DNA from 4 places in the Streptomyces sp. NPDC004629 genome. Region 4 is predicted to be linked to each of the others. Evidence: riboswitches for the same ligand, from Rfam matches in the RefSeq annotation. Region 4 holds a riboswitch; each other region holds the start of a gene.
What was found. Region 4 has a riboswitch for cyclic di-AMP ahead of ACFYTE_RS10885 (transglycosylase family protein). Riboswitches for the same ligand answer to the same signal wherever they lie in the genome.

Region 1: linked by a shared signal. The riboswitch ahead of ACFYTE_RS04935 (NlpC/P60 family protein) and the one ahead of ACFYTE_RS10885 (transglycosylase family protein) in region 4 are both predicted to bind cyclic di-AMP.
Region 2: linked by a shared signal. The riboswitch ahead of ACFYTE_RS28705 (transglycosylase SLT domain-containing protein) and the one ahead of ACFYTE_RS10885 (transglycosylase family protein) in region 4 are both predicted to bind cyclic di-AMP.
Region 3: linked by a shared signal. The riboswitch ahead of ACFYTE_RS06960 (M23 family metallopeptidase) and the one ahead of ACFYTE_RS10885 (transglycosylase family protein) in region 4 are both predicted to bind cyclic di-AMP.

What each region holds. Positions count from the first base shown of each region.
Region 1 covers NZ_JBIALO010000002.1:422,603-429,843, reverse strand. The annotation lists gene ACFYTE_RS04940 (PP2C family protein-serine/threonine phosphatase) at 155-1,387, shown strand; cyclic di-AMP (ydaO/yuaA leader) riboswitch at 1,534-1,688, shown strand; gene ACFYTE_RS04935 (NlpC/P60 family protein) at 1,698-3,044, shown strand; gene ACFYTE_RS04930 (FAD-dependent oxidoreductase) at 3,194-4,558, shown strand; partial or broken gene ACFYTE_RS04925 (sensor histidine kinase) at 5,012-5,221, opposite strand; gene ACFYTE_RS04920 (hypothetical protein) at 5,540-6,709, shown strand; gene ACFYTE_RS04915 (DUF1232 domain-containing protein) at 6,793-7,080, shown strand.
Region 2 covers NZ_JBIALO010000021.1:99,361-106,601, forward strand. The annotation lists gene fahA (fumarylacetoacetase) at 1-1,149, opposite strand, end outside; partial or broken gene ACFYTE_RS28690 (ATP-grasp domain-containing protein) at 1,405-1,675, shown strand; gene ACFYTE_RS28695 (FAD-dependent oxidoreductase) at 1,731-2,927, shown strand; gene ACFYTE_RS28700 (HAD family hydrolase) at 3,043-3,849, shown strand; gene ACFYTE_RS28705 (transglycosylase SLT domain-containing protein) at 3,859-4,350, opposite strand; cyclic di-AMP (ydaO/yuaA leader) riboswitch at 4,354-4,537, opposite strand; gene ACFYTE_RS28710 (CocE/NonD family hydrolase) at 4,833-7,088, opposite strand.
Region 3 covers NZ_JBIALO010000003.1:359,859-367,099, forward strand. The annotation lists gene ACFYTE_RS06945 (MarR family winged helix-turn-helix transcriptional regulator) at 1-61, opposite strand, end outside; gene ACFYTE_RS06950 (dihydrofolate reductase family protein) at 172-1,302, shown strand; tRNA gene ACFYTE_RS06955 (tRNA-Met) at 1,376-1,449, shown strand; cyclic di-AMP (ydaO/yuaA leader) riboswitch at 1,770-1,929, shown strand; gene ACFYTE_RS06960 (M23 family metallopeptidase) at 1,937-2,977, shown strand; gene ACFYTE_RS06965 (aldo/keto reductase) at 3,125-4,069, shown strand; gene ACFYTE_RS06970 (PrsW family intramembrane metalloprotease) at 4,468-5,787, opposite strand; gene trmB (tRNA (guanosine(46)-N7)-methyltransferase TrmB) at 5,839-6,705, opposite strand; gene lhgO (L-2-hydroxyglutarate oxidase) at 6,989-7,241, opposite strand, start outside.
Region 4 covers NZ_JBIALO010000006.1:76,223-83,463, reverse strand. The annotation lists gene ACFYTE_RS10900 (hypothetical protein) at 1-346, shown strand, start outside; gene ACFYTE_RS10895 (cytochrome P450) at 343-1,638, shown strand; gene ACFYTE_RS10890 (transglycosylase family protein) at 1,816-2,886, shown strand; cyclic di-AMP (ydaO/yuaA leader) riboswitch at 3,069-3,236, shown strand; gene ACFYTE_RS10885 (transglycosylase family protein) at 3,241-4,005, shown strand; gene eno (phosphopyruvate hydratase) at 4,476-5,762, shown strand; gene ACFYTE_RS10875 (septum formation initiator family protein) at 5,874-6,350, shown strand; gene ACFYTE_RS10870 (DUF501 domain-containing protein) at 6,380-6,934, shown strand; gene ACFYTE_RS10865 (exopolyphosphatase) at 6,931-7,241, shown strand, end outside.

The sequences.
Region 1 (7,241 bases), on a different contig from region 4:
CACCCCCACAAGACTCGGCGCCGGTCACGCCATGTGCGCGTCTCGTCCCGGACCGCGACAGTTCCCCCGCGTTCGAGGGTCATGGGTCATACTTCATGAGAAAATGGTGTGAAAACGTCGCTCGACTGGACGGTATCCGACGGACGGCAGGGGCATGAAGGACGCGGATGACATCGACTACGCGGCTGTGTTCCACGCGCTGCCCGGCATGGTCGCCCTGCTGACACCCGACCTCGTGTACACGGACGCCAGTGAGGAGTTTCTGCGCGCCTCCGGCCGCAAGCGGGAGGACGTGGTGGGACGGCACCTGTCCGAGGTTTTCCCGGACAACCCGAACGAACCCGCCGCGACCGGCATGCGCAGCCTGGAGGCGTCCCTGCTGCGGGTGCTGGCCACCGGTGAGCGGGACGCGATGGCCCCGCAACGCTACGACCTCCAGCACCCCGACCGGCCCGGCCACTGGGACAGCCGGTACTGGAGCCCGGTCAACGCTCCGGTGCTGGACCGGGACGGCAGGGTCGCCCTGTTGGTGCACCGGATCGAGGAGGCCACCGAACTCGTACGGGTGCGGCGCGAGACCGCTGCCGGCCGGGGCGAGGTGCTGGAGTCCGAGCTGTACCGGCGCGCCTGCACACTCCAGGACGTCAACGAGCGGTTGCGTCAGGCGCATGCGCGCGAGCGCGAGGTGGCGCTCGCGCTGCAGAAGGCGATGCTGCCCGCCCCACGGCAGATCGGCTGCCACCGGGCCGCCGTGCGGTACCAGCCCGCCGTCGGCGCGCTGAACGTGTGCGGAGACTGGTACGACCTCGTCGACCTGGTCGACGGCGACCGCATCGGCGTGTCGGTCGGCGACGTGGTCGGGCACGGCCTGGAAGCGGCCGGTGTCATGGGGCAGTTGCGCAGCGCCCTGAGCGCCGCCTCACGCGTCGCCGTGGGCCCCGCCCAGGCCCTGGACGTCCTGGGGCGCTACGCCCATGTGGTCGACGGCGCCGAATCGGCCACGGCGGTGACGACGTTCATCGACTTCGACGCGCGCACCATCGCCTACAGCAGCGCGGGCCACCCGCCGCCGGCGCTCGTCCACGCCGACGGCCGTGTGGAGTTCCTCGACCGGGCGACCGATCACCCGCTCGACGCCCAGCCCGATCCCCGGCCGCGCCGGGAGGCCCTGACCACGTTCGGCCTCGGCGCGTCGCTGGTCCTGTACACCGACGGACTGGTCGAGCGGCGGCACGAGGACATCGACGCCGGTCTGGCCCGCCTCGCCGACTCCCTCGGCCGCCATCGCACCGCCGAACCGGAGGTTCTCGCCGACGTCGTGCTGCGGGAGTTGCTGCCGCCCGAGGGCGCCACCGACGACACCGCGCTCATCGTCGTCAGGCTGTGACGACCGGGTCCGGGGACGGATCTCACACCCGCGTATCGGGCATTCCGCGCTCCAACCTTCACACGAGGGACACATGTTGGCTAGGTTGACGCCCAGGCCGCCCGGTCCACCCGGCGAACCCCGTCGGGCCGCGCGGCCGCCGCCGAGTCCGGTGGCCGCCGAGCCGACCGGAGCCGGGGACCCGACCGACGATGGGGTGAATCGGCCCGACTGCCCTGCGGGCAGGGGCCGTAGGGCACGCCTTCCGGAACCGTACGCCCGAACCCGACGGCTGACTCGGCAGGCGGAGCACGGAAGGAGCGCGTCGCCCATGGCGCCGGAGAGCCGCGACGAGGTCCGGCAACGGATCGACAGCCTCTACGACCAGGCCGAGAACGCCACCGGGAACTACAACGCGACGCGTGCGATGACCGCCAGAACACGGACGCGCGGTGTCCCGCTGCGCAAGCGGCCGGGCGGGCGCGGCGATCCCGCCCTCGACGAGGTCGCCCGGCAGTGGTTCGACGTGGCGCGCGCGAAGCTCGGTCCGACCGTTCCGGCCGTGCTCCCGGCCGACCGGATGCCCGAGCGGCCGGTCGGAGACCGCCCCGGCCCTCCCCCGTCGGACGGCGGGCCGGAGGCCGCGGGCCGCCCCGTGCCCGAACTGCCCCCGGGACCCACCCGTCGCACCGTCGCGGAACTGACCGGCGGCCCGGCACCGGCACTGCCCGGCGGCCCGCTCCCGGCACTGCCGGCCGGCTCGGCACCGGCACTGACCGGCGGCCCGGCACCCGAGCCCACCGGCCGCTCGCTCCCGGAGACTGCCGCTCGTTCCGGTCCCGAGCCGGCCGCGGGGCCCGTCGCCGCGCTGCCCGCCGTGCCCGCGCGGCAGCGACAACCCGAGGCGCCGAACGCGTCGGCGCTGCCCGCGCCCGCTATCGGGCGGCACAGGCCCTCACCGGCCGATTCCAAGGAGAGCAACCGCCGCAAGCTCGCCGCGGCACGCGAGATGCTGACCCGGCACGCTGTGCGGCAACCGGAGGCGGTGACGGCGATCGAGCCTCGGCCTGAAGCAGCGGCGGCGTCCGAGCCCCGGCCTGAAGCGGTGGCGGTGGTGGCGTTCGAGCCCCAGCCGGAAGCTGTAGCGGTGGCGGCGGCGATCGAGCCGCGGCCGGGAGCAGTGGCGGTGGCGGCGTCCGAGCCCCGGCCTGAAGCAGCCGTGCCCTCCGGCTCTTCCGGCACCGGCTCCCCCGTCGGCACGGAGTCCTTCGCCGCCGGCACGCCGACCGTCACGGATTCCTTCGCTCCCGTGGGGGCCGGGGGCCGGGCAACCCAGGCCGTGGCCTTCGCCCGGGCGCAGATCGGCCGGCCGTGTGTCTGGGGTGCGACCGGGCCCGACTCGTACGACTACGCCGGCCTCACCCAGGCCGCGTGGAAGGCCGCCGGGGTGTCCCTGCCGCGCTCGGCGCAGGAGCAGGCCCTCGCGGGCACCCCGGTCGCACTCACCGGCATCCGCGGCGGCGACCTCGTCTTCTTCTTCGACAACGACGGCCACGTCGGCCTCTACGTCGGCGACGGCATGATGGTGCACGCCCCCGGCCCGGGCTCGGCCGTCCGCGAGGAGTCCATCTACGGCGCCGGCGAGTCGGCGATCCACCGGGTGATACGGCCGGCCTGACCCCGTGAGCGGCCGCTCCAGAGGGCCGACCCGGCGGGGCATAAGGCCGGTTTATGGGGTCATAGGGCCGACCCGCGTACTAACTTAGGTGTGCCTTAGTTTAGGCTTCCCGTTCGAGTCGCCCGTTGTCACTCGAAGGGAACCTGATCATGCCGCGCCCCCTGCGGGTAGCCATCGTCGGAGCCGGCCCCGCCGGGATCTACGCCGCCGACGCCCTGCTGAAATCCGAGGTGGCGGCCGAACCCGGCGTCTCCATCGACCTCTTCGAACGGATGCCCGCACCCTTCGGCCTGATCCGGTACGGCGTCGCTCCCGACCACCCCCGCATCAAGGGCATCGTCACAGCCCTGCACCAGGTGCTCGACAAGCCGCAGATCCGGCTGTTCGGGAACGTCGACTACCCGCGCGACATCAGCCTCGACGACCTGCGCGCGTTCTACGACGCCGTGATCTTCTCGACCGGCGCGATGGCCGACCGGGACCTGCGCATCCCCGGCATCGACCTGGACGGCTCGTACGGCGCCGCCGACTTCGTCTCCTGGTACGACGGCCACCCGGACGTGCCGCGCACCTGGCCGCTGGAGGCCGAGAAGGTGGCCGTGCTCGGCGTCGGCAACGTCGCGCTCGACGTGGCCCGCGTCCTGGCCAAGACGGCGGACGAACTGCTGCCGACGGAGATCCCGCCGAACGTGTACGACGGCCTGAAGGCCAACAGGGCCCGGGAGATCCACGTCTTCGGCCGCCGCGGACCGGCCCAGGCGAAGTTCAGCCCGATGGAGCTGCGCGAGCTGGACCACTCCCCGAACATCGAGGTCATCGTCGACCCCGAGGACATCGACTACGACGCGGGCTCGATCGAGACCCGGCGCGGAAACAAGCAGGCCGACATGGTCGCCAAGACGCTGGAGAACTGGGCGATCCGCGACGTCGGCGACCGGCCGCACAAGCTGTTCCTGCACCTCTTCGAGTCGCCCGCGGAGATCCTCGGCGCGGACGGCAAGGTCGTCGGCCTGCGCACCGAACGCACCGCCCTCGACGGCACCGGCAACGTGAAGGGCACCGGGACCTTCAAGGACTGGGATGTCACGGCCGTCTACCGGGCCGTCGGCTATCTGTCCGAGAAGCTGCCCAAGCTGCCGTGGGACCTGGATTCGGGCACCGTCCCGGACGAGGGCGGCCGGGTCATCGAGGAGAGCGGCGCCCACCTTCAGTCCACTTATGTCACCGGCTGGATCCGGCGCGGTCCCGTGGGTCTGATCGGCCACACCAAGGGCGACGCGAACGAGACGGTGTCCCACCTCCTGGACGACCACGCGAACGGCCGTCTGCACACGCCCGAGTCACCCGCGCCGCAGGCCGTGGACGCGTTCCTCGCCGACCGGAACATCCGTTTCACCACCTGGGGCGGCTGGTACCGACTGGACGCCGCCGAGAAGGCGCTGGGCGAGAGCGAGGGCCGCGAGCGCGTGAAGATCGTCGAGCGCGAGGACATGCTCCGGGAGAGCGGGGCGTAGGCAACGAAGGCGTCCGTGGGCCCGGCGCTCGTCGACGACCCGCCGAACCCACGGGCACCGGACCCACGCCCCGGACCCGCGGGCGCCGGACCCACGCCCCGGACCCACGGGCACCGAACCCACGCCCTGGACCCACGGGCGCTGGACCGACCGGCGCCGGACCGGCTGGCGCGCCCCACGGCCCGGTGGGGTGCGCCCCCTGGATCGCGCCGGCCGCGAAGGGCCGTCGGCGGCGCGGGCCCCGGGGGCGAAGCGTTCGCCGACGAGGCGGTGGAGGGCCGCCTCCGGGCGCGGCTCGCCGGGCAGCGGCAGCCGGGCGTGGTCGGCCCCGGCGTACGGGTCGTGGCCGCCGAGGCGGTACCGGTTCGGATCCTCGGCCGCCCGCGGGGCCACGGGCCGCGCCGACTCGTCGCGGATGACCTTCAGGGCCGGCTTTGCCGTCCGCTCCACCGTGTCGCCCGCGGCCGCGAGCCGGCTGCGCTGGTCGCGCTCGATCTCCAGCCGGGCCGCCCGATCCCGCAGCCCGGCCAGCTGGGCCCGCCGGATCCGCACCATCAGGCCGAGCGCCACGGCGGCCGTCGCCGTGCTCAGCAGCAGGAACAGCGCGTCCCATACGGACACCGCGACCAGTGCCATCGCCGCCGCCATCACCCCGCAGGCCCACGCGGCCCCGGAACCGCGGCCGGCCCGCGCCGGGCGTGAACGGGGCCCGCCCCCTGAGCGGATGGGCGGGCGGGCCCCGTTCGGCACCCCATTGTCGTGGGCCGCGAGGGCTCACCGGCATGGGTGAACCAGGGCCGTGAGCGGTGCGCCGCGCACACCCCGGGTGCGCCGGGCGCTCCCGGACGCGCCGCGCGCTCCCCGTGCGCGCGGGCCGGGGCGGAACCGGCGCCACGCGAACACGCCCCGACCCGGCCGCCGGGCCGCGTTGCGCAGCGGTGATACTGGAAGGCGCACGCCGCCTCCACCGCAGATGGGCCCATGTCGAACTCCGCCAGTGACCGCTCCCCGATCCCCGGCACGGTGTGGCAGGCCCGCGGCCGCCATGCCGGCACCTCTTCGGAGGACGTTCTACGCCGCACCCTGCGTCGGCACAAGGGCGGCAGGATCCTCGACGACTTCGCCGAACCCCCCGTGCCACCGGACACCGCCGGGCGGGTCTTCGAGGCGCGCTGGCGGGTCGACGGCGAGGTGCCGGTGCGGGCCCGGCTGACGCTCCTGCCCCCGCGGGACCGGGCGGACGGGCGCGAGTGGCGGCTCGTGGCGGAGGCGGAGCGGCCGTGGGAGGACAACTGGCCTTCCCCCGCGACCATGTTCTGGCCCGACACTCACGACACTCCAGACGCTCCAGACACTGTCGACGTCCCCTGGGACCACCACCACGCCGTCACCGGGCTGCGCCTGCGCGACATCAACCCGCTCCCCGCGGACGACAAGGCCATGCGGCGGATCTTCCGCGACACCGCGCGCGGGTCCTGGTCCGTCCACCTGGTCGTGCACGAGGCCATGACTCCGGACGAGCGGGGCAGGCTGCCGCTGGCCCGGCTGCTGCCGCCTGGGCTGCGCCATCGCGTCATGGAGCACCGGGCCGCGCCGCACCAACTGCGCGCCGTCAACTGGGCGCTGCGCGACCAGGGCGTGGAGGTGCCACGCGGCGGGGCCGTCCTGCTGCCGCCGCAACCGGCCCCGGACGGCTACGACGCCATGGAGTACGCCGTGCGCAGCGTCTTCCTGGACGGCTCGGAACCCGCCGAACTCCTCGACGCGCTGCGGCGCTTCACCGCCCTGCCGAAGCCGTCGCCCGAGGGCGCCGCAAAGGCGCTGGCCGACCTGCGTGACAACTGGACGCTGATGACCGTGGAGGAGGAACTGGCCCGTGAGCGCGGGCTGGTGGCGATGTACGCCGAGGCGCTGGAGGCGATGACCAGGTCCCGCGACCTGTACCGGGAGGCAGCGGAGAAGGCCCATGAGGCACTGGCCGCCTACCGCGACGCACCCGCCCCGCCGGCCGAGCGGCCCGGGCCGGCCGCGCCGCCTGCGGCGTCCCCGCTGCGGCAGTTCACGCGGACGTTCGCCTGGCTGACGGGCGGCGCCAAGGGGACGCGTACGCCGGGCGGTGACGACGCCGACGAGGTGAAGGGGCCCCCCTGATCCGGGGCGAAGCGGTACGGCGGCTGCGGACCGGGAAAGCGAAGGAGTAGCCGGGCAAGAGCAGGAAACGGACAGGAGTCTCCATGGACACGACCACGACCGTGCTTCTGGTCGCCGCGGTGCTCGCGGCCGCCGTCCTCGTCGTGGCCCTCGTCCTGCTGGTCCGGCTGGTCCGCGCCCGGCAGACGCTGCGGCGGGCCGGGCTGCCCACGGGGCCGCGCTGGATCTTCTGGGGCGCCGTCCTCTACCTGGTGCTGCCGGCCGATCTGCTGCCCGACCCGGTGTACCTCGACGACATCGGCGTGCTGCTGCTCGCGCTGCGCTCTCTGCGCAGCGGCTCGACACTGCCGACGGACGGCACGAAGCCCTGATCACCTCCCCCGCCCGGCCGGTGGCGGCCGGCATCGGGACGTGTACGCCCTGCCGCCACAGCAGGGCGCCGTCGAGGGACAGGCCCTGGCCCTCCCCCGGTCGCGCCGGGCCTGTCGGACCGCCGGAGTCGGGGCCCCGTCGCGAACCGCCCACCGGCGCT
Region 2 (7,241 bases), on a different contig from region 4:
GGCCGAGAGCGTCACCACGTCCCCGTCCTCCAGGAACGCCCTCTTGCCGTCGGGGAGTTCGAGCGGGTCCCGGCCGTTCCAGGTCAGTTCGAGGAGCGAGCCGCGCTGGTCCGGCTCCGGCCCGCTCACCGTTCCCGACCCGTACAGGTCGCCGGTGCGCAGCGAGGCGCCGTTCACCGTCAGGTGCGCCAACTGCTGTGCGGCGGTCCAGTACATGGCGGAGAACGGCGGTTCGGACACCACATGACCGTTGACCGCAACGGTGATCCGCAGGTCGTAGCCGCCGGGTTCGTCGCCGGAGCCGGAGTCGTTCAGGTACGGCAGCAGGGGATGGGTGCGCGGCGGCGGTGCCACCCGGGCGTCCTCCAGGGCCTCCAGCGGGGTGATCCACGCCGACACAGAGGTGGCGAAGGACTTGCCGAGGAACGGGCCGAGGGGGACGTACTCCCAGGCCTGGATGTCCCGCGCGGACCAGTCGTTGAGGAGGCACAGCCCGAAGACGTGCTCCCGGAAGTCGCCGAGCGCCACCGGCTCGCCCTGCGTGGACGGCACGCCGACCACGAAACCGACCTCGGCCTCGATGTCCAGCCGGACCGAGGGGCCGAAGACCGGTGCCGGGTCCGCGGGTGCCTTGCGCTGGCCCGACGGCCGCACGATGTCGGTGCCGGAGACCACGACCGTGCCGGAGCGGCCGTGGTAGCCGATCGGAAGGTGCTTCCAGTTCGGGGGCAGCGAGTCCGGGGCGTCGGGGCGGAAGATCTGGCCGACGTTTCGGGCGTGGTGTTCGGAGGAGTAGAAGTCGACGTAGTCGGCGACCTCGAAGGGGAGGTGCAGGGCCACCGACGACAGGGGGTGGAAGAGCGGTTCGATCGTCTCCCGGTGGGAGGGGACCGTCAGCCACGCCGTCAGGGCGCGCCGGACGTCCGACCACGCGGTGCGGCCCGCGGCGAGCAGCGGGTCGAGGGTGGGCCGCGCGAGCAGCGAGACATACGGCGAGCCGAGCGCGGCGGCCGCGGCGCCCGCGTCGAGCACATGGTCGCCGAGCCGCACGCCGACCCGCCGTTCCTGGCTGCCGGTGGGCGAGAACACACCGTACGGAAGGTTGTGCGGGCCGAAAGGATCGCCCTCGGGGACGTCGAAGGGGAGCATGGGTGCTGCCTCGCTCTCATCCGTGCCGTGCATGGTCATGTGTGCCATGGATCGCGGCACACGTTACGGGTGAGTTGCCTGTCAGGGCAGTGTCTGAAGAGTCCGTAATGTCCAAATAGGCCCTGTTGTCGGAGGGTGCAATTCCGGCTTAGCGTCTTTTGGGGGGACACGGACGAGGTGGGTCCGGTCCCGTGGGGGACACATGGGGGGAGACCTGTGGCCAGGAATGCCGTCGGCGTGCCGTTCCGCAGCCCGGACCTGACCGGCCGTCCGGCGCCGGCGGGGGAGCAGCGCGCCGGCTGTCGGTACGTCGTGGAGAACGTCGACCTGCCCGCCCTCCTCGCCTACCGCCGCGGCGCCCGCACGACGCCGCACGCGCCGGACCGGCCGAGCGGGACGGAGCCGGCCTGGTTCGCGGGTGAGGATCCGCTGCTGTTCCTCACGATGGCCGCGCGCTTCGTGCGGCCGGACGCCGAGCACCTCTGTTCAGATCTGGCGGAGCAACCGCCCCGGCAGCACGACCACCGCCATGAAGCACATGAAGCACATGAAGCAGGCGTCACATCCTGGGGAGGGACTTCGTGATCCAACCGGTAGCAGTCATCGGTGCCGGACCCTTCGGCCTGTCCACCGCTGCCCATATCAAGGCGCGCGGGATCCCCGTGCGCGTCTTCGGCGACCCCATGGCGAGCTGGCGCGACCACATGCCTGCCGGGATGCTCCTGAAGACGACCCCGGCGGCCTCCAGCATCGACGCCCCGCAGCCCGGCCACACCCTGGCCGACTACTGCGACGCGGCGGGCATACCCCGGCTGGTCGCCGATGAGGACATCGTCCCCGTCGAGACGTTCATCTCCTACGGAGAGTGGTTCCAGCGGGAGCTGGTGCCCGACCTGGAGCGGGTCAGGGTCGTCGCGGTCGACCGGCGCCCCGGCGGCGGTTTCGAAGTCCGGCCGGCCTCGGGCGAGTCGTTCCCGGCCCGCGCCGTCGTGATCGCCACGGGGCTGTCGGGCCTGTCCCATCTGCCCCCGGAGCTGGCCGCCGCCGCGGCGGACGGACCCGCCCCGACGGGCCCGGTGTCCCACAGCTCCCAGCACCGCGACCTCACCCGGTTCGCCGGCAAGGAACTGATTGTCGTCGGCGCCGGGCAGTCCGCGCTGGAGACCGCGGCGCTGGCGGCGGAGGTCGGCGCACGCGTGCGCGTGGTCGCGCGGCGCCGCGTCGGCTTCGGTGCCCCGCCGCGGCACCGGCCGCGGCTGCGTCCCGAGTCACCGTTCGGCCGTGCCTGGTCGCTGTGGGCCCTCAGCCAATACCCGCACTCCTATCGCTACCTCCCCGCGCGCACCCGGCACTACCTGGTCCGCCGGGTGCTCGGCCCGCTCGGAGCCTGGTGGCTGCGGGACCGCTTCGAGGGAAAGGTGCGGGTGGAGGAGATCGACCGCGTCATGGGCGCGGAGGCCCCCGACGGCACGCCGGTCCTCACGGTCCGCACGCGTACCGGAGCCACCGGCCGGTTGCCGGCCGACCATCTCATCGCGGCGACCGGCTACCGCGTCGACATAGCCGCGATGGGCTTTTTGAGCCACGGCATCCGAGCCCGGCTCGCCGCCAGCCGGGGCACTCCGAAACTCGGCCCCGGATATGTCTCCTCGGTCCCCGGCCTCTACTTCACCGGTCTGCCGGCCGCGGCCTCCTACGGCCCGGTGATGCGCTTCGTGTGCGGCACCGAGTTCGCCTCGCCGCGCCTGGCGAAACACCTGGTGGCGGCACACGCCTGAGGCCCGCGCCACACCCGACGAGCGCGTTGCCGCGACCTCTGTCGCCAGCAGGAGGAACGCAAGGGGCCGGCCGGAGCGGTGAGTCGCGGCGGCCCGCTGTCCGTATTCTCTGGTCATGGCCGCTCCTCCCGCGTATTCACTCGTCGCCACCGACCTCGACGGAACGCTCCTGCGTGGCGACGACACCCTCTCCGACCGGTCCGTCGCCGCGCTCGCGCGCGTGGCACGGGCCGGCGCCCGGCACCTGGTGGTCACGGGGCGGCCGGCGCCCCGGGTGCGGCCGTTGCTCGACACGCTGGGCCGCGGGGGGCTCGCCGTGTGCGGACAGGGCGCGCAGGTGTACGACGCCGACATGGACCGCCTGCTGTGGTCGGTCACCCTGGACCGGGAGTTGGCCGAGACCGCGCTCGGCAAGATCGAGGCCGAGGTGGGGCAGGTGTACGCGGCCGTCGACCAGGACGGGGTGAGCGGGCTCACGCTCATCGAGCCCGGGTATCTGATGCCGCATCCGACCCTGCCCGCCGTCCGTGTCGAGCGGCGCGACGATCTGTGGTGCGCGCCCATCAGCAAGGTGCTGCTGCGTCACCCCGCCCTGTCGGACGACGAGTTGGCGGCGACGGCGCGCGCGGTCGTGGGCTCCCTGGCGACCGTGACCATGTCCGGGCCCGGGACCGTCGAGCTGCAGCCGTGCGGTATCAACAAGGCCACCGGTCTGGCCCTGGCCGCCGAGCACCTTCGGCTGGCTCCTGAAGAGGCCGTCGCCTTCGGTGACATGCCGAACGACATCCCGATGTTCGACTGGGCCGCCCACGGGGTGGCGATGGCCGGCGCCCACCCAGAGTTGAAGGCGGTGGCCGACGAGGTCACCCTGTCGAACGAGGACGACGGCGTGGCCGTCGTCCTCGAAAGACTGTTTCCGTGACGCGGTGTGTCAGTAGGCGCCGTTGACGTTGTCGATCGAGCCGTAGCGCTTGGCGGCGTAGTTGCAGGCGGCCGTGATGTTGGCGACCGGGTCGTAGATGTCGTACGACGTTCCCTCCACGTGGTAGGCGTTGAACGTCGGGTCGATCACCTGGAGCAGGCCCTTGGACGGGATGCCCTTGGCGGCGTTGGAGTCCCAGAGGTTGATGGCCCGTGGGTTGCCCGAGGACTCGCGCATGATGTTGCGGTGGATGCCGTTGTAGGTGCCGGGGATGTTCTTCTCCGCCATGATCGCGAGCGATTCGCGGATCCAGCCGTCGAGGTTGTTCGGGTACCCGGCAGGCGTTGTGCCGGCCGTTGTCACGGACCCGGGGGTGGCCGCGTGGGCGCCGGTGGCGCCGAGGAGCGGCAGGGCGAGCACCGCGGCTCCGGTGCCGGCCACGACGAGGGTGCGGACGAGGCGGTTGGTGCGGGGGTGGCGGTGCCGAGCGGCTGCAGACATGGCGATGTTCCTCTCCGGCGCCTGCGAGGTGAGCTGTCGGGTTCGGGCGGGGGAGGTGCCCGGTCGGCCGCCGAAAGGCGACGCGACTTCACCCCTAGCCGTTCCGGTCGGCTGTGCCGTCCGGCCCGGCGACTTCCCTGGGTCCCCCGCTCCTGCCGTACGAAATGTGGTTCGTCGATGGGTCATGTCGGGTGGCGGCAGGATTCGGCGTCCATCCGACTGGCCCGGAAGCTATGCGACCGCACATGTCGGAAACAAGTGGTGGATTCCCATCTCATACCGATTGACATGCGATTGAGATGTATGAGCCGCTTGATCCTTTGCTATTGCCAAGGGTCAACTGAGCATCGAGGAAAGGGCGGTGGGGGCTGCGGGCGGGGTGCTGCGCCACGGTAAAGGGTGACCCAAGTCACTTCCCTCGAAGCTCAAGTACATTCAGCGCCAAGGGGAATTGAGGTGCCAATAGCGGCAAAACGGGCACTTCATTCCGTGGTCCAGGGAATTCGCTTCTCCCAGGTCCGGTGGAAGATCACTTCGCCGCCCGTCGTGCAGACCACCTCGTCGGCGGTGACGAAGTGGCCGACGTCACCGGAAATCTCCGAACGGACCTGGACCGTGGTGTCCCACGGCAGATCCGGGCGGTGCAGCCGCACCGAGCGCTCCGAGCGGGCGCGGGCCGACAGCGGGTCGTTCCCCGTGATCGTGTACGTCTCCGTCGCGCCCTCGGTCCACTGCAGACCGTCCGGGTACGCGCGCGTGCCCTCGCGGCACGGGGCCACCTCCACCCGCCACTCGTCCTCGGCGACGTCCCGCACCACCAGTCGCCCGGGGCGCGGCCCGTCCAGCGTGACGGACTCGCCCGCGCCAAGGGGCTCGGCCTGCTCGGGTTCTTCGAAGACGACCGCCGGGTCCGACGTCCTGGCCCGCACCGGCAGTTCGAGCGAGCTGCCCGCCGGGTCGAGCACGCAGCCCGCCGCCGACTCGGGCCGTGGCCACACCCACGGCCAGTACGCGGAGGAGACCGCGAGGCGGATGCGGTGACCGGGCGGGAAGGCGTGCCCGGCGCCGCCCAGTTCGACGGTCGCCTCCTGCGGACCGCCCGGCGACCGGGGCGCCGCTTCCTGTGTGCTGCCCGGCGACCGGGGCGCCGCTCCCCGCGCGCTGCCCGGCGACCGAGGTGCCGCCTCCTCGTGGCCGGGCGGCGCCAGGTCCAGCACGCCTCTGGTGACCAAGGTCGACGCACCGTCCGGGGCGACATCGCAGATCCGGATGATCAGCTGCGTCCGCGGCGCCCGGCGGGTCAGTCGCAGCCGCACCCGGGGCCGCCCGAGCACCCAGGTCTCCTCGGTCACTTCGAAGTCGAAGCAGACGGACCGTCCGTCCTCGCCCCGCTGGTCGGGCGGCAGGTCGGCCTCGTCGCCGATCGGGCGGAAGCAGCCCGCGTCCACGCCGGTGTGCAGGGGCGAACGCACCAGGACCGGGGCGCCTCGCAGGTCGTGGGCGACGCTCGTCACGTTGGGGGACGGCCAGGCGGGTTCGCCGACCCAACGGCCAGGGAGGGCGGCGCGGGCCGGGTCCGGACGGTGGGACTCGACGACGTACGCGCGCAGAAGCGGTTCGGACATCACCGGGCGCGCGCCCACGGAGCCGCGGGGAGCGGCGCCCACGGAGTCGTGGGGAGTGGCGGATGCCGAGTCGTGGGGAGTGGCGGATACGGAGCCGTGGGGAGTGGCGGATGCCGAGCCGTCGGAAGTGGCGGATACGGAGTCGTGGGAAGTGCCTGCTGCGGAGCTGCGGGGAGGGCCGGCTGCGGAGCCGCGGAGAGACCCTGACGGTGAGCCGCCCTTCAGCCAGTGGTCCCACCAGCGCAGGGTTTCCTGGAGGAAGCCGATCGCCGGTCCGGGTGACAGGTCCCGGTCGGGGTAGTGGTGCGACCAGGGTCCGATCAACCCGCGGACGCGGTCGTGGGGAAGGCGTTCGACCAGACGGAGGACGGTGTCGTGGTGCGGGTCGTACCAGCCGCCGACCGCCAGCACCGCTGCCTTGACGCCACCGAGGGCCGGAGGCGGGCCGGTGTGTGCGCCGGTGGTTCGGGGTGCGAGCCAGGCGTGCAGGGCGGGGGTCAGCGCCTCCAGGCGGGTCGACCAGACGGCCTGCCAGGAGTCGCCGGCGTACCGCGGGTCTGGCGGGAGGGCTGCGGTCGTGAGCGCCCCTGCGGAACGGGCGTGCAGGCGGGCCGCGACGGCGGAACCTCCGGGGCCGTGCCCTTCGTTCTCGTAGCGGTCGTCGGGGCAGCAGACCGCGACGACCGCCTTGAGCGGCTCGGGCGCGAGGGCCGCGATCCGGAGGGAGGCGGAGCCGCCCCGGGAGATGCCGAACACGCCCACGTTGCCGTCGCACCACGGCTGTGCGGCCAGCCACTCGACGACCTCCGCCCCGTCGGCCGCCTCCGCGGCCTCGGCCGCCGGGCCGGCGCCCGCCGGTACGCCCTCGCTGCCGCCGTACCCGCGCGCGTCGACGCGGACGGAGACGTAGCCGTGCCCCGCGTACCAGGGGTGCCGCTGGGCGTCACGCGGCGCCGTCCGGTCGGTGAGGCGGTCCGGGGCGTACTCCAGGAGGGCCGGTACGGGTTCGTCCGTCAGGGGGCGCCACACGCGCGCGTACAGCCCCGTCCCGTCGAGGGGGATCCGGAGGTCCGTGTGAGCGGTTTCGCAGGGGAAGGACGTACGGATGTGCATGGGCGGCGTTCCGAGGCATTAGCGGGGCAAAAGGTGTCGCATCCCCATGAGTCCATGAATATCGGATTGTATCGACTGATCGGCAACATACCGGTCGTGATCCGATACCGCCCGAGCTGGACGGTGGGCGCTATCGGTGATCGAAACCTGACC
Region 3 (7,241 bases), on a different contig from region 4:
AGGCCGCGACGTACGCGCGCCAGGCGCGTTGCTCCTCGGGGGTGAGCCAGCGGGTCGTCATGCCGCCAGTGTAAGTTTGTTTCAAACTTGAACCAAGCCCGCGCCGATCCGGAGCCGCCGAAACCGGCCCCGCCCGACCCAGCCCGTCCGTCTCCACGATGGAGCACGCCGATGCCCTTCCCGTACGTCCTGCTGTCCGCCGCCGTCTCCCTCGACGGCTGTCTGGACGACACCGGCCCCGAGCGGCTGCTCCTGTCCGGCCCGGCCGACTTCGACCGGGTCGACGAGGTGCGGGCGTCCGTCGACGCGATCCTGATCGGCGCGGGCACGATCCGCGCCGACAACCCGCGGCTGCTGGTCAACGCGCCCGAGCGGCGCGCGGCCCGGCTCGCCGCGGGCCGGCCGGAGTACCCGCTCAAGGTCGCCGTCAGCGGCTCGGGCGACCTGGACCCGGACGCCCGGTTCTGGCACACCGGCGGCGAGAAGGTCCTCTACGCGACGGACGAGGGCGCCGAGCGGGCGCGGCGGGCCGGCCTCGCGGCCGACGTCGTCCCGCTGGGCCCCCGCTTGGACTGGCCGGCCCTCCTCTCCCACCTGTATGCGGCGCGCGGGGTGCGGCGCCTGATGGTCGAGGGCGGCGGGACCGTCCACACACAACTGCTCCGGCAGGGTCTCGCCGACGAAATCCAGCTCGTCGTCGCCCCGTTGCTCGTCGGGGACCCGGGGGCGCCCCGGCTGTTCGGGCCGGGGGAGTACCAGCGCGGGCGGCTGCGGCTCCTGGAGACCCGGCGGATCGAGGACGTGGTCCTGATGCGGTACGAGCCGACCGCCCCCGGAAGCGGTCCGGCGGCCGTCGCCGCGGACCGGCACTGGCTGCGGATCGCCTGCGAGCTGGCGGAACGGTGCCCGCCCTCGCGGACGGCGTTCAGCGTGGGCGCGGTCGTGGTGGCCGCGGACGGGACGGAGCTGGCACGCGGATTCTCCCGGGAGGCGGGCGACCCCGTGGTTCACGCGGAGGAGGCCGCGCTCGCCAAGACCGATCCGGCGGATCCGCGGCTGGCCGGCGCCACGGTCTACAGCAGCCTTGAGCCGTGCGCCCGGCGGGCCTCGCGGCCCGTGCCCTGCGCGCGGCTGATCCTGGACGCGGGGGTGCGACGGGTGGTCACGGCCTGGCGGGAGCCGGACACGTTCGTCGCGGGAGCCGACGGGAGCGGGCTGCTGACGGCCGCGGGCGTCGGCGTCGTCGTCCTGCCCGAGTATGAGGCCGCGGCCAGGGAACCGAACCGCCATCTGCTCGGCTGACGTCCCGGCGGGGGCCGGGCGGCTGTCCGTGTGCTCGCCGTCCTGCGCATGGCGTACACTGGTGGAACACCGACGCGGGGTGGAGCAGCTCGGTAGCTCGCTGGGCTCATAACCCAGAGGTCGCAGGTTCAAATCCTGTCCCCGCTACTGAAGGCTCAGGGCCGGAATCCAGTACATGGATTCCGGCCCTGAGTGTTTTCCACCCATGGTGACGCGACTCGGGCGTGGTCACGAGCGGTGATCGGACGACCGCCCTCCGCATAACAACTGACACACCGTCAAGTCCCATGGGTTTCCCGAGTTTCCCTGCGCGAGGGGTCAACTCGCCCGATTTTCGCCGGTCATGGGCGGTAAGTCCGCGCCGGAAAGCGTTAACGATCAAGCTGAACGGCTTGGAATCTGCCCTCCGAGTCTATTAACGTTCGATAACGCAGCGCGGTTGTCCCAGCCGTCACAAGAGGCGGCACCGTGCTCACGCGCCGAATCCCGCAAGGGAACCGGGGAACCACCACCTTGGGGTGAATCACGCGGACACCGCCGTGGGAACACGGCCGGTATACGCGCGTAGGAGACCTTCCTGCTCCGAACCCGTCAGCTAACCCGGTAGGCGGAGGAAGGAAAGGAGTACGCCCGAGTGGCGTCCAACCGGCCCGCCCCACAAGCCCCGTTCGCGCCGAGCCAGTACGGCACCGAGACCTTCGGCTACGGCACCTACCGCACCGACGAGGGCCCCTGGGAGGAGTGGAATCCCACCGAGGACTCCATCCGCCCGCTACGCGGTCGGCACCGCGTCGGCAAGCAGCGCGGCGGCGGACTCGCCCGCAGCTCCACGGTCCTCGGCGTCGGCGTCATAGCCGCCGTCGGCGCGGGCGGCATGGCCAGCGCCAACACCGGCAAGCCGCCGGTGTCCATCTCCATGCCCGACCTGCCCTCCGTCGGCTCCCTGCTCGGCGACGGCGCGGGCACCGAGGCCGCCAAGGGCTCCGCGACCGCCCTGAGCAGCGTCGGCGTGACCGAGGCCGACAGCGCCGAGGGCACCACCGACGCCGGCGAGGCGCTGCGCAACCGCATCATGGCCCAGGCCGAGCAGCAGCAGGGCCAGGCCGAGACCAAGGCCGTCGCCGCGGCCGTGTCCGCCGCCGACCAGGAGGTCGCCGACGCGGCGGCCAAGGCGGAGAAGGAGGCCGCGGCCCGGGCCGCCGCCGCCAAGGAGAAGGCGGAGGCCGCCGCCAAGAAGAAGGCCGAGGAGGCGCGACTGGCCGCGCTGGCCAGGCAGTACACCCTGCCGACCTCCTCGTACACGGTCACCGGCACCTTCGGCCAGGCCGGCTCCATGTGGTCCTCCGGCTATCACACCGGCCTCGACTTCGCCGCCCCCACGGGCACGCTGATCAAGGCCGTCCACACCGGCACGATCACCGAGGCGGGCTGGGCCGGCTCCTACGGCTACCGCACGATCCTCACCCTGGACGACGGCACCGAGGTGTGGCTCTGCCACCAGTCGTCGATCAGCGTCAGCGTCGGGCAGAAGGTCAACACCGGGGACGTCATCGGCCGCGTGGGCGCCACGGGCAACGTCACCGGGCCCCACCTCCACCTGGAGGTCCACCCCGGCGGCGAGTCCACCGGCATCGACCCGATGGCCTGGCTGCGCAGCAAGGGCCTCAACCCCTGACCCACTCGGCACATCCCCGCACACCCCCCGTTCCCCGGCGGTCCTGGCGCCCATCCCCCCGACGTCAGGGCTGCCGGTCCGGTGTTTACCCGGTCTTTGCGTACGGTGATGGAATCGGGGGTTCCGGCGGGCGCGTTGAAGGCGAGTATGACTTCCCTTCAAAAACTCGGTCCCTCCGACCTTGAGGTCTTCCCGCTCGCCCTCGGCGGCAACGTCTTCGGCTGGAGCGCCGACGAGCCGACGTCCTTCGCCGTCCTCGACGCCTACACGGCCGCCGGCGGCAACCTCATCGACACCGCCGACGCCTACTCGGCGTGGGTCGAGGGCAACAAGGGCGGCGAGTCCGAGACGATCATCGGCACATGGGTCAAGGCGCGCGGCAACCGTTCGGACGTCCTGATCGCCACCAAGGTCAGCCAGCACCCCGACTACCCGGGACTGTCCGCCGCCAACATCACGGCCGCGGCGGACGCCTCGCTGCGCCGGCTCGGCACCGACTACATCGACCTCTACTACACGCACTTCGACAAGCCGGACGTGCCGGTCGAGGAGATCATCGGCGCGCTCGACGCACTGGTGCGGGCCGGCAAGGTGCGGTACATCGCCGCGTCCAACATCAGCGCGGAGCGGCTCCAGGCGTCCCTGGACTTCTCCGACCGCGAGGGCCTCGCCCGGTACGTGGCGCTCCAGCCGCACTACAACCTGGTCTCGCGCGACACCTACGAGGGCCCGCTCCAGGACGTCGCCGCCCGCGCCGGCCTCGCCGCCCTCCCGTACTACTCCCTGGCCGCCGGCTTCCTCACCGGCAAGTACCGCCCCGGTACGACCGTCGACAGCGTACGTGCCGGGGGCGCGGCCAAGCACCTGGAGAGCGAGCGCGGCCAGAAGGTCCTCACGGCCCTGGACGAGATCGCCGCCGCCCACGGTGTCGCCGTGCCCAGCGTGGCGCTGGCGTGGCTCGCGACCCGGCCGACGGTGGTCGCCCCGATCGCCTCGGCCCGGACGGTGGACCAGCTCCCGGCCCTGCTCGCCGCGGCCGACCTGACCCTGACGGAAGAGGAAACCGACCGCCTCACCCAGGCATCGACCTGACCCGACGCATGCGCTCCGCGCGGGCGGCGGGTGGTCGGTCGTGTGCGGGAGCGTTGCGGCGGGTTGCGCAGTTCCCCGCGCCCCTATGGGGCGCAGTCTTGTGGGCTGATGCGGCGCCCTGAGCGGGTGTGGTCCGCGCGGGTGGCAGGTAGTCGGTTGGCTGCGGGAGCGTTGTGGTTCCTCGCGCAGTTCCCTGCGCCCCTGGTGGGGTGGGGTGCTGTGGGCTGATGCGGCGCCCTTGGCGCGAGTGTGGTTCGTCTGGACACCACGCTGAGCCGCCACCGCGCGACGGCGGAGACCGCAGGAACACGACGGGCGGCGGCGCCCACAGGGGCGCGGGGAACTGCGCGAAAGGCCACGATGCTCCCGCACCCGACCGCCGCCCCGTCACTCAAGGGTTACGACCGGTAAGGGTTGTACGTCGGGTACGGCACCGTCGGCTGGGCATGGGGCGGTGCCGGGTAGCCGTACGGCGTCGGTGCGCCGGGAACCGGCCACGCCGGCGCGTTCGAGCGTGCCGCGTACTCCAGGGCCGGCCGGGCCACCGCCCGCCGCTGCCACAACTCGGCCAGTAACTCCCGCTCCCGTACGACGAAGTCCGCCCCGGCCCGCCCCCGCCGGCCGCGCTGCCGCAGGAACGCCAGGGACGTCGCGTACGCCTCGTACTGGGCCACCGCCCGCGCCGCCTGCTTGCCGAGGTGGTGGCCTGCGTAGTCCCGGGCCAGCCGCCGCGCCCCCATCGAGCCCAGCGCGAACGGCTCGGCGGGCCCCAGCCAGCCCGCGAACACATACGCCGGCAGCTCCTCCCGCACCATCCGCAGCTCGCGCTGCCGGGTCCAGATCGCCAGCCAGGTCAGCAGCCCGAACGCGGGCACCATGAACGCCCCGTACACCGCGAAGAACCCGTACTCGCCGAAGGTGGACGAACCGTTCCAGAACGCGTGCATGCCCATCGCCAGCAGCAGCCCGCACAGCGGCAGCAGGGCCCGTCGCGCGGGCCCCCGGTCCGCGGCGCGCGCGGCGATACCGAAGCCGATGCCGGTCAGGACGGTGAAGAGGGGGTGCGCGAACGGGGACATGATGACGCGCACGAAGAAGGTGGCGGCGGTGACGGAGGCGATGCCGCGGTCGCCGGTGAGCTGGTCCGTGCCGAAGGCCGTACCGAGGTAGAGGATGTTCTCGGTGAAGGCGAACCCGGTGGCGGTGACCCCCGCTATCACCACCCCGTCGACGATCCCGGTGAAGTCCCGCCGGCGGAAGAGGAACACCAGGAGGACGGCGGCGGCCTTGGCGGTCTCCTCGACGACGGGCGCTATGACCGTCGCGCCGAGGGTGTCCGCGCTGGTCGGATCCGTCGTCGTCGTGGCTATCCACCGTGTGGCGAAGCTGTTGGCGACGATGGCTATCAGCGCGGCCGCGCACGCCCCCCAGGCCAACGCGAACAGCAGGTTGCGCCAGGGTCCGGGCTCGACCCGGTCGAGCCACCGGAAGGCGGCCAGCAGCAGCGGCACCGGCAGCACGGCGAGCCCCAGGCCGACCAGGAACCCCTCTGTGCCGGTCTGCTCGCGCACCAGCGCCAGGATGACCAGCCCGGAGACCGCGAGCAGGAGGATCAGCGCTCCGTAGCGCACCCATCCGCGCTGCCACCAGCGCACGGCCCGGAACGCACGGTCACCGGCGTCGGCGGGGTACGTCGGGTACGGGGAGGAGGTGGCCACGGCATCGACCCTAACGATCACCTGACGATGAATCCGGTGGGGGAACCGCCGTCATCTCCGTTCTCGCTGCTGCCCCCGGTGCGGTACGCGGCGGAAGAGCAGATCGTTCACCACATGACCCTTGTCCAGTCCCTGGGCCTCGAAACGGGTCAGCGGCCGGAACCCGGGACGCGGCGCGAAACCGCCGTCCGGCCGGGTGTTCTCGAAGTCCGGGTGCGCGGTCAGCACGTCGAGCATCTGCCCGGCGTACGGCTCCCAGTCCGTCGCGCAGTGCACGAGCGCACCCGGCCTGAGCCGGGAGGCGGCCAGCGTGAGGAACTCCGGTTGGATCAGCCGGCGCTTGTGGTGCCGCTTCTTGGGCCAGGGGTCGGGGAAGTAGACACGCAGCCCGTCGAGTGAGTCGGGGCGCAGCATCTCGCGGAGCAGGATGATGGCGTCCCCGTTCGCCACCCGGATGTTGGACAGCCCCATCCGGTCGGCGAGATTGAGCAGGTTGCCCTGTCCCGGGGTGTGCACGTCGACGGCGAGGATGTTGACCTCGGGGTCCTCGGCGGCCATCCGAGCAGTGGCCTCGCCCATCCCGAACCCGATCTCCAGCACGACGGGCCGTTCGTTGCCGAACAGCTCCTCCAGGTCGACGATCCGCTGCCCGTCGATGTCCAGGCCCCACTTGGGCCACAGCCGCTGCAACGCGTCCGCCTGCCCCGTGGTCACCCGGCTGCGGCGCGGCTGGAAGCTCCGGATCCGCCGCTCGAAGTGCGATCCGGCGGGGTCGGCCCGGGGGCCGTCCGGGAACCGCGGCTCACCCTTGGCCCGGGTGTGCCGGATGGAGACGCCGGGGGCGTGCGGGTGCGGCAGCTCACCCGGGGTGGCCGGGTGGGCGCCGGGGGTTTCGGGGGTGTTCACGGAGTCAGCCACAGTGAGTCGATTTTATGTGGTGCAGCGCGGACCGAACCGCGCCCCGCGCACGCGACAACTCACAGGACCATGCGACGCCCCCAGGCGCGTCGGCCCGGTCCCTGCCGCCCCCGGTCCAGCACGCCGAGCATCTGATGCACGGCACCCCACACACATGGTGCCCGAGCCGCGGCAGCACACGGCCACCGCGGGCCCCAGCCACCCGGCACCCCCGACCGCCCCAGACCCTCCCCGCCACCCGCGGCGGAGCCCCAGCCTCGGCGGAGGGCGGTGGCGTGGTGTTTCACGGTGCGGTGAGCGCGGTCAGCGCCCTGCGGGCCACCTCTCTTCCGATCGGCAGGCAGGCGGTGGCCGCGGGCGAGGGCGCGTTCAGCACATGGATCGCCCGCGGCCCCTCGCGGAGCAGGAAGTCGTCCACCAGCGTCCCGTCCCGCAGCAGCGCCTGCGCCCGCACCCCCGCGGCGGCCCGCACCAGGTCGTCCTGTGTCACGGCCGGCAGCAGTCTGCGCACCTCCGTGGCGAACGCCCGCTTCGAC
Region 4 (7,241 bases):
CCGGGCGGCCGTCCTGGACGCGGCGAAGGCCGCGCTGCGTGCGCGGGTCGAGGGCGGCGACGTCCCGGTGATGATGCGGTTCGCGTCGCTGACCGAGGGCGAGGAGCGGGAGGGCTGGTACCGGCGGGCCGCGGACCTCGGTGACGACCGCGCGGCCCTGCTGCTGGCGACGCTGCTGCTGCGCCGCGGCGAGGACGGCCAGGCGATCCCGTACCTGGAGGTGGCGGCGCGGCGGGGAGCGGTGGAGGCGGCCCGGCAGCTCGCCGTGATCTACGAGGTCCGCGCCCGGTACTGGCGGGACCGGAGCCTGGCCCACCCCCCGCCGCCCGATACGGTCGGGGAGTGACCGACCAGCCCCACCCCCCGAAGCCCGCCCCGGCCGCGCCCGACCTCTTCACCTGGGAGTTCGCTGCAGATCCCTACCCGGCCTACGCCTGGCTGCGCGAGCACGCCCCGGTGCGCCGGACGGAGCTGCCGAGCGGGGTCGAGGCCTGGCTGGTCACCCGTTACGCCGACGCCAAGCAGGCCCTGGCCGACCCGCGGCTGTCGAAGAACCCGGCGCACCACGACGAGCCCGAGCACGCCCGCGGCAGGACCGGCATCCCGGGGGAGCGCAAGGCCGAGCTGATGACGCATCTGCTGAACATCGACCCGCCGGACCACACCCGGCTGCGCCGGCTGGTCAGCAAGGCGTTCACGCCACGGCGGGTCGCCGAGTTCGCCCCGCGCGTGCAGCAGCTCACCGACCGGCTCATCGACCGGTTCGCGGACCGGGGCTCGGCCGACCTCATCCATGAGTTCACCTTCCCGCTGCCCATCTACGCCATCTGCGACCTGCTCGGCGTCCCGCGCGAGGACCAGGACGACTTCCGGGACTGGGCGGGGATGATGATCCGGCACGGCGGCGGGCCGCGGGGCGGCGTGGCCCGGTCGGTGAAGAAGATGCGCGGCTATCTGGCCGAGCTGATCCACCGTAAGCGCGCGGCGCTGCCCGCCGAGCCCGCCCCCGGCGAGGACCTCATCTCCGGGCTCATCCGCGCCTCCGACCACGGCGAGCACCTGACCGAGAACGAGGCCGCCGCGATGGCCTTCATCCTGCTGTTCGCCGGGTTCGAGACGACCGTCAACCTCATCGGCAACGGCACGTACGCGCTGCTCACCCACCCCGAGCAGCGCCGCCGCCTGCAACGGTCCCTCGCGGCCGGGGAACACGACCTGCTGGCGACCGGCGTCGAGGAGCTTTTGCGCTACGACGGCCCGGTCGAGCTGGCCACCTGGCGGTTCGCCACCGAGCCGGTCAGCATCGGCGGGCAGCGGATCGCGCCGGGCGACCCCGTTCTCGTCGTCCTCGCCGCGGCCGACCGGGATCCGGAGCGGTTCGCAGACCCGGATGTGCTCGATCTCGGCCGGCGTGACAATCAGCACCTCGGCTACGGCCACGGCATCCACTACTGCCTCGGCGCGCCGCTCGCCCGGCTGGAGGGCCGCTCCGCACTCGCCACCCTCCTCACCCGCCTCCCCGACCTGCGACTTGCGGTGGAACCGGCCGATCTGCGATGGCGCGGCGGGCTCATCATGCGTGGACTGCGCACTTTGCCCGTAGAGTTCACGCCTGTCCGGCAAGAGACCGGAATGTGAGATTCCGGAGTCCCGTGCCCCGGCCGAAGGTGACGGATTCTCAAGTTTGTGATCTTCACGTGATCTGCGCGGCATGGACTTGTGACAGATGATCGTGTGCCGATACGTTCACCATCGGTGCGGTATCCCGGCGTGGCCTGCCGCGCCGGTCAGTGCTGTCGCGCGAAAGGCTTCCGCATGCTCTCCGGGAACGGTCGTCACCGTCGCCCTCGTCAGGCTCCGGCCTTCGTCGTCGCGGCCGGAGTGACCGGCTCCGCGATCGCCATCCCGCTGCTCGGCGCCACCGGCGCGAGCGCCGCCGACGGCTCCACATGGGACCGGGTCGCCGAGTGCGAGAGCGGCGGCTCGTGGAGCGCCAGCACCGGCAACGGGTACTTCGGCGGGCTGCAGATCTCGCAGCAGGACTGGGACGGACACGGCGGTCTTGAGTATGCGACGACCCCGGACCAGGCCAGCCGTTCGCAGCAGATAGCCGTCGCCGAGAAGATCCTCGCCGACCGGGGCACCACCCCGTGGGCGACCTGCGCCCTGCTGTCCGGGCTCACCTCGGCCTCGGGCTCCGTCGGTGTCGACACCGGCGTGACGGACGGCGGTTCGTCCGGTGCGAAGGGCTCCACGAAGTCCTCCGGTCCGTCAGATCCTCAGAAACCACTGGATTCCACCGATTCACCGGAAGGATCCGAATCCTCCGGCTCGTCCGACTCGTCCTCGCCCTCAGAACCCGCCGACCCCGCGGCGCCCGAGGCGGACGCCTCGCCGTCCGCCTCGCCCTCGCCGAGCGCGAGTGCCGGCCGCGATGCGACGGACGGCCCTACGGGTTCCGCCGAGCCCGGTGGGCCGGCCTCGTCCGAGCCCGGCGCCTCGCCGGAGGACGGCTCGCCCACGGAGAACCGCGAGTCCGCGGCCTCGGACAATTCCTGGCGCAGCGGAGGCTCCTGGAGCCTGGTCGACACCGGATCCCTCGGCGGCGGTCGCCACCGGGGCGACAGTGCGAACGAAAGCGGGGCAAGCGAGGCAAGCGGGGTAAGCGGGGCAAGCAGGACGGCTGACCAGGAGTCAGGCCCCGCCGGGCGGCACGCCTACACCGTGCGCGCCGGCGACACTCTCGCCTCCATCGCCGACTCCCTTGATGTGGACGGCGGCTGGCGTGCGCTCTACGCCGCCAACGAGAAGGCCATCGGTGCCGATCCGAACCACATCGCCCCCGGTCAGACCCTGGACGTCGGGGTCGAAACGGGCGAAAAGTAGCGGGAGCTGACGTCTCGTTTCGTGGGTGATGTCCGGTTTGCTCAAAGTGTGGGATGAGTCTCAGAAGCCCTGATCGTCTTTGAAATTCCGGCGATCGCATGCCTACGGTCATGACCGCTCGCCACCGCGAGCCCCGGCTGCCGCAACGCCGAGTCCTGCCAGCGGCCGTACGGGAACAGTCGTCGCGTCAAGCGCCGTAGGCAGGAGCGGGGGACCCAAGGTAAGTGCCGTGCCGGTCGGTTGACCGAAGCGGCTCGGGGTGAAGCCACGCCTCCACACGGAGACGTGGCCGGGCAACTCAACCGGCCCGAACCCGACAGCTCACCTCGCAGGCGTCGGTGAGGGGATCCATCCATGCTGTTCTTCGGCAAGGGCAAGCGTCGTCGTACGTCCAAGGTCACCCGTGTCGTGGCGCTCGCCGGTGTCACCGGCGCCGCAGTCGCCGCCCCGCTGATGGCGGCCGGCAGCGCCTCCGCCGCCACCGCCTCCGAGTGGGACACCGTCGCCCAGTGCGAGTCCGGCGGCAACTGGTCCATCAACACCGGCAACGGCTACTACGGCGGCCTGCAGTTCTCGGCCTCCACCTGGGCCGCGTACGGCGGCACGCAGTACGCGGGCACCGCCGACAGGGCCAGCAAGTCGCAGCAGATAGCGATCGCCGAGAAGGTTCTCGCGGGCCAGGGCAAGGGTGCCTGGCCGGTCTGCGGCAAGGGCCTGTCCGGCGCCGCCTACGCCGGCGGCTCCGCGTCCGGCGGCAACACCGGCTCCTCGAACACCACCACGGGCAGCGGTTCCTCGAACACCGGCACCGGCACCGGTTCTTCGAACACCGGCACCGGCACCGGTTCTTCGAATGCCGGCACCGACCGCTCCACCGAGCGGCAGTCCGCCTCCCGCTCCGCCGACCGGCCGGCCGCGAACAAGACGGTCACCACCCCGACCGGCAAGACGGTCAAGAAGGGTGACGGCGAGTACAAGGTCGTCACGGGCGACACCCTCAGCTCGATCGCCGAGCGACACGGCGTCAAGGGCGGCTGGCAGAAGCTGTTCCAGCTGAACCAGGACATCGTCGAGAACGCCGACCTCATCTACCCGGGCCAGCAGCTGCACCTGAAGTGACGGCTGGTCGGTAGTCCGGCCACAGCCCCGGCGCAACGGCGCCCTCCCCCGTGGAGGGCGCCCCGGGGCCGCCCCCGTCCCCACGAACCCCCCGCCCCGACGCGTCTTCCCCCGTACGCGCCGGGGCGGGGCCTTTCCATGTCGCGGTGACCAGGCGGGCGGCGCGGGTGCGGCCGGCGGTCGAGGAGACCCGCCGCCTCCTACGCTCACCGCACCCCCTCAGTTCCCCCCGCCTTCTCGTTCCCGTCCTCTCCTCGTCGCTTTCCGTCCCCCGTCGTGCATGTCTCCTCCTGTGATGCGCCCGCGGTTTTTGCCCCGCCCTTTGTTCCGTTTGGAAACAATGTGTACCGTCAGCCTGTCGTCACCCTGTCCACGGGGCGGTCGGCGACCGGCCGCGGGCCCCGGGCCGGTTAGGCTCTAGTCGCAAGGCGCACAGCCCCGCACTTCCAGCGTCACATCCCAAGAAGGAGATGCTCGTGCCGTCCATCGACGTCGTCGTAGCCCGGGAAATCCTGGACTCCCGAGGCAATCCCACGGTCGAGGTCGAGGTCGGCCTCGACGACGGCAGCACGGGTCGTGCCGCCGTCCCGTCCGGCGCCTCCACCGGCGCCTTCGAGGCCATCGAGCTGCGCGACGGTGACCCCAACCGCTACCAGGGCAAGGGCGTCGAGAAGGCCGTCCTCGCCGTCATCGAGCAGATCGGCCCGGAGCTGGTCGGCTACGACGCCACCGAGCAGCGCCTGATCGACCAGGCCATGTTCGACCTGGACGCCACCGACAACAAGGGCTCGCTCGGCGCCAACGCCATCCTGGGCGTCTCCCTCGCCGTCGCCCACGCCGCCTCCGAGGCCAGTGACCTCCCCCTCTTCCGCTACCTGGGCGGCCCGAACGCGCACCTGCTGCCGGTGCCGATGATGAACATCCTGAACGGCGGCTCGCACGCCGACTCCAACGTGGACATCCAGGAGTTCATGATCGCCCCGATCGGCGCGGAGTCCTTCTCCGAGGCCCTGCGCTGGGGCGCCGAGGTCTACCACACCCTCAAGTCCGTCCTGAAGTCCAAGGGCCTGTCCACCGGCCTCGGCGACGAGGGCGGCTTCGCCCCGAACCTGGGCTCCAACCGCGAGGCCCTCGACCTCATCCTCGAAGCGATCAAGCAGGCCGGTTACGTGCCCGGCGAGCAGATCGCCCTGGCGCTCGACGTCGCCGCCTCCGAGTTCTACAAGGAGGGCAAGTACGTCTTCGAGGGCAAGGAGCGCTCCGCCGCCGAGATGACGGAGTACTACGAGGAGCTGGTCGCGGCCTACCCGCTCGTCTCCATCGAGGACCCGCTGTTCGAGGACGACTGGGCCGGCTGGAAGGTCATCACGGACAAGCTCGGCGACAAGGTCCAGCTCGTCGGCGACGACCTGTTCGTCACCAACCCCGAGCGGCTGGCCCGCGGCATCGAGGAGGGCAGCGCCAACGCCCTGCTGGTCAAGGTCAACCAGATCGGCTCCCTGACCGAGACCCTGGACGCCGTCGAGCTGGCCCAGCGCAACGGCTTCAAGTGCATGATGTCCCACCGCTCCGGCGAGACCGAGGACGTCACCATCGCCGACCTGGCCGTCGCCACCAACTGCGGCCAGATCAAGACCGGCGCCCCGGCCCGCTCCGAGCGCGTCGCCAAGTACAACCAGCTGCTGCGCATCGAGGAGATCCTCGACGACGCCGCGGTGTACGCGGGCCGCAGCGCGTTCCCGCGTTTCAAGGGCTGACCCGGTCAGGATCAGGGCTCAGCCAGTCGTACGTACGTCCCCGTACCCGGTCCCGTACCGTGTCCGGGGACGTACGCGCGTATGACGCACGCAGGCAAGGGGAGGCGGGAGATGGCCGCGAAGGACCGGGACCGGTTCTCCACCGCGACCAGGCTGCGGCTGCTGGGGGAGCAGACGGCGGCCCGGGTCTACCGCTCCCAGACCCGCCGCCAGGCCCGCCGCTCCCGGCTCACCGGCCGGGCCGCGCTGCTCGCCCTGGTCCTGTGCACGATGGTGGTGGCGCTCGCCTACCCGATGCGGCAGTACGTCTCCCAGCGGGCCGAGATCGCCGACCTGGAGCGGCAGCAGCGGCAGGCCAGGGAGCGGGTCGAGCAACTGCGCGACCTCAAGGCGCGCTGGCAGGACGACGCGTACGCGGAGCAGCAGATCCGGCAGCGGCTGCACTATGTGATGCCCGGCGAGACCGGCTACGTCGTGATCGACCCGAACGCGGCCAAGCAGGCCCGCGCCGACCACGAGGCCGCCCACCGTCCCTGGTACGCCAACGTCTGGGACGGCGTCGACAAGTCCGACGCCTCCGATCAGTGAACCGACAGAAAGACACCCTGAACACAGTCATGGAAACGCCTCCGCCGCGCACTGCGCGCACCGAGCCCACCGACGCGGACGTCGCGGCCTTCGAGCAGCAGCTCGGCCGACCGCCCCGGGGGCTGCGCGCGATCGCCCACCGCTGCCCGTGCGGGCAGCCGGACGTCGTGGAGACGGCCCCGCGGCTGCCGGACGGCACCCCCTTCCCGACGCTGTACTACCTGACGTGCCCGCGCGCCTCCTCGGCGATCGGCACCCTGGAGGCGAACGGCGTCATGAAGGAGATGACGGACCGCCTCGCCGCCGACCCCGAGCTGGCCGCCGCCTACCGTGCCGCGCACGAGGACTACATCCGGCGCCGGGACGCGATCGAGGAGCTGACCGGCTTCCCGAGCGCCGGCGGCATGCCGGACCGGGTGAAGTGCCTGCACGTCCTGGTCGCCCACGCGCTGGCCGCGGGGCCCGGGGTGAACCCCCTGGGTGACGAGGCGATCGCCCTGCTGCCCGAGTGGTGGCGCAAGGGACCGTGCGTGACGGTCCCCTCGAAGGACACCGACCACATCCCGGAGGGGGAGAACCAGTGACCCGCGTGGCCGCCGTCGACTGCGGTACGAACTCGATCCGGTTGCTCGTCGCCGACGCCGCCGTGTCCGAGGGCGCCTTGGGCGCTGGGACGACGGGCGAACTCGTCGACCTGGACCGGCGGATGACCATCGTGCGGCTCGGCCAGGGCGTCGACCGCACCGGCCGGCTCGCCCCCGAGGCCCTGGAGCGGACGTTCGCCGCCTGCCGGGAGTACGCGGCGATCATCAAGGAGCACGGCGCCGAGCGGCTGCGGTTCGTGGCCACGTCCGCCTCCCGGGACGCGGAGAACCGGGACGAGTTCGTGCG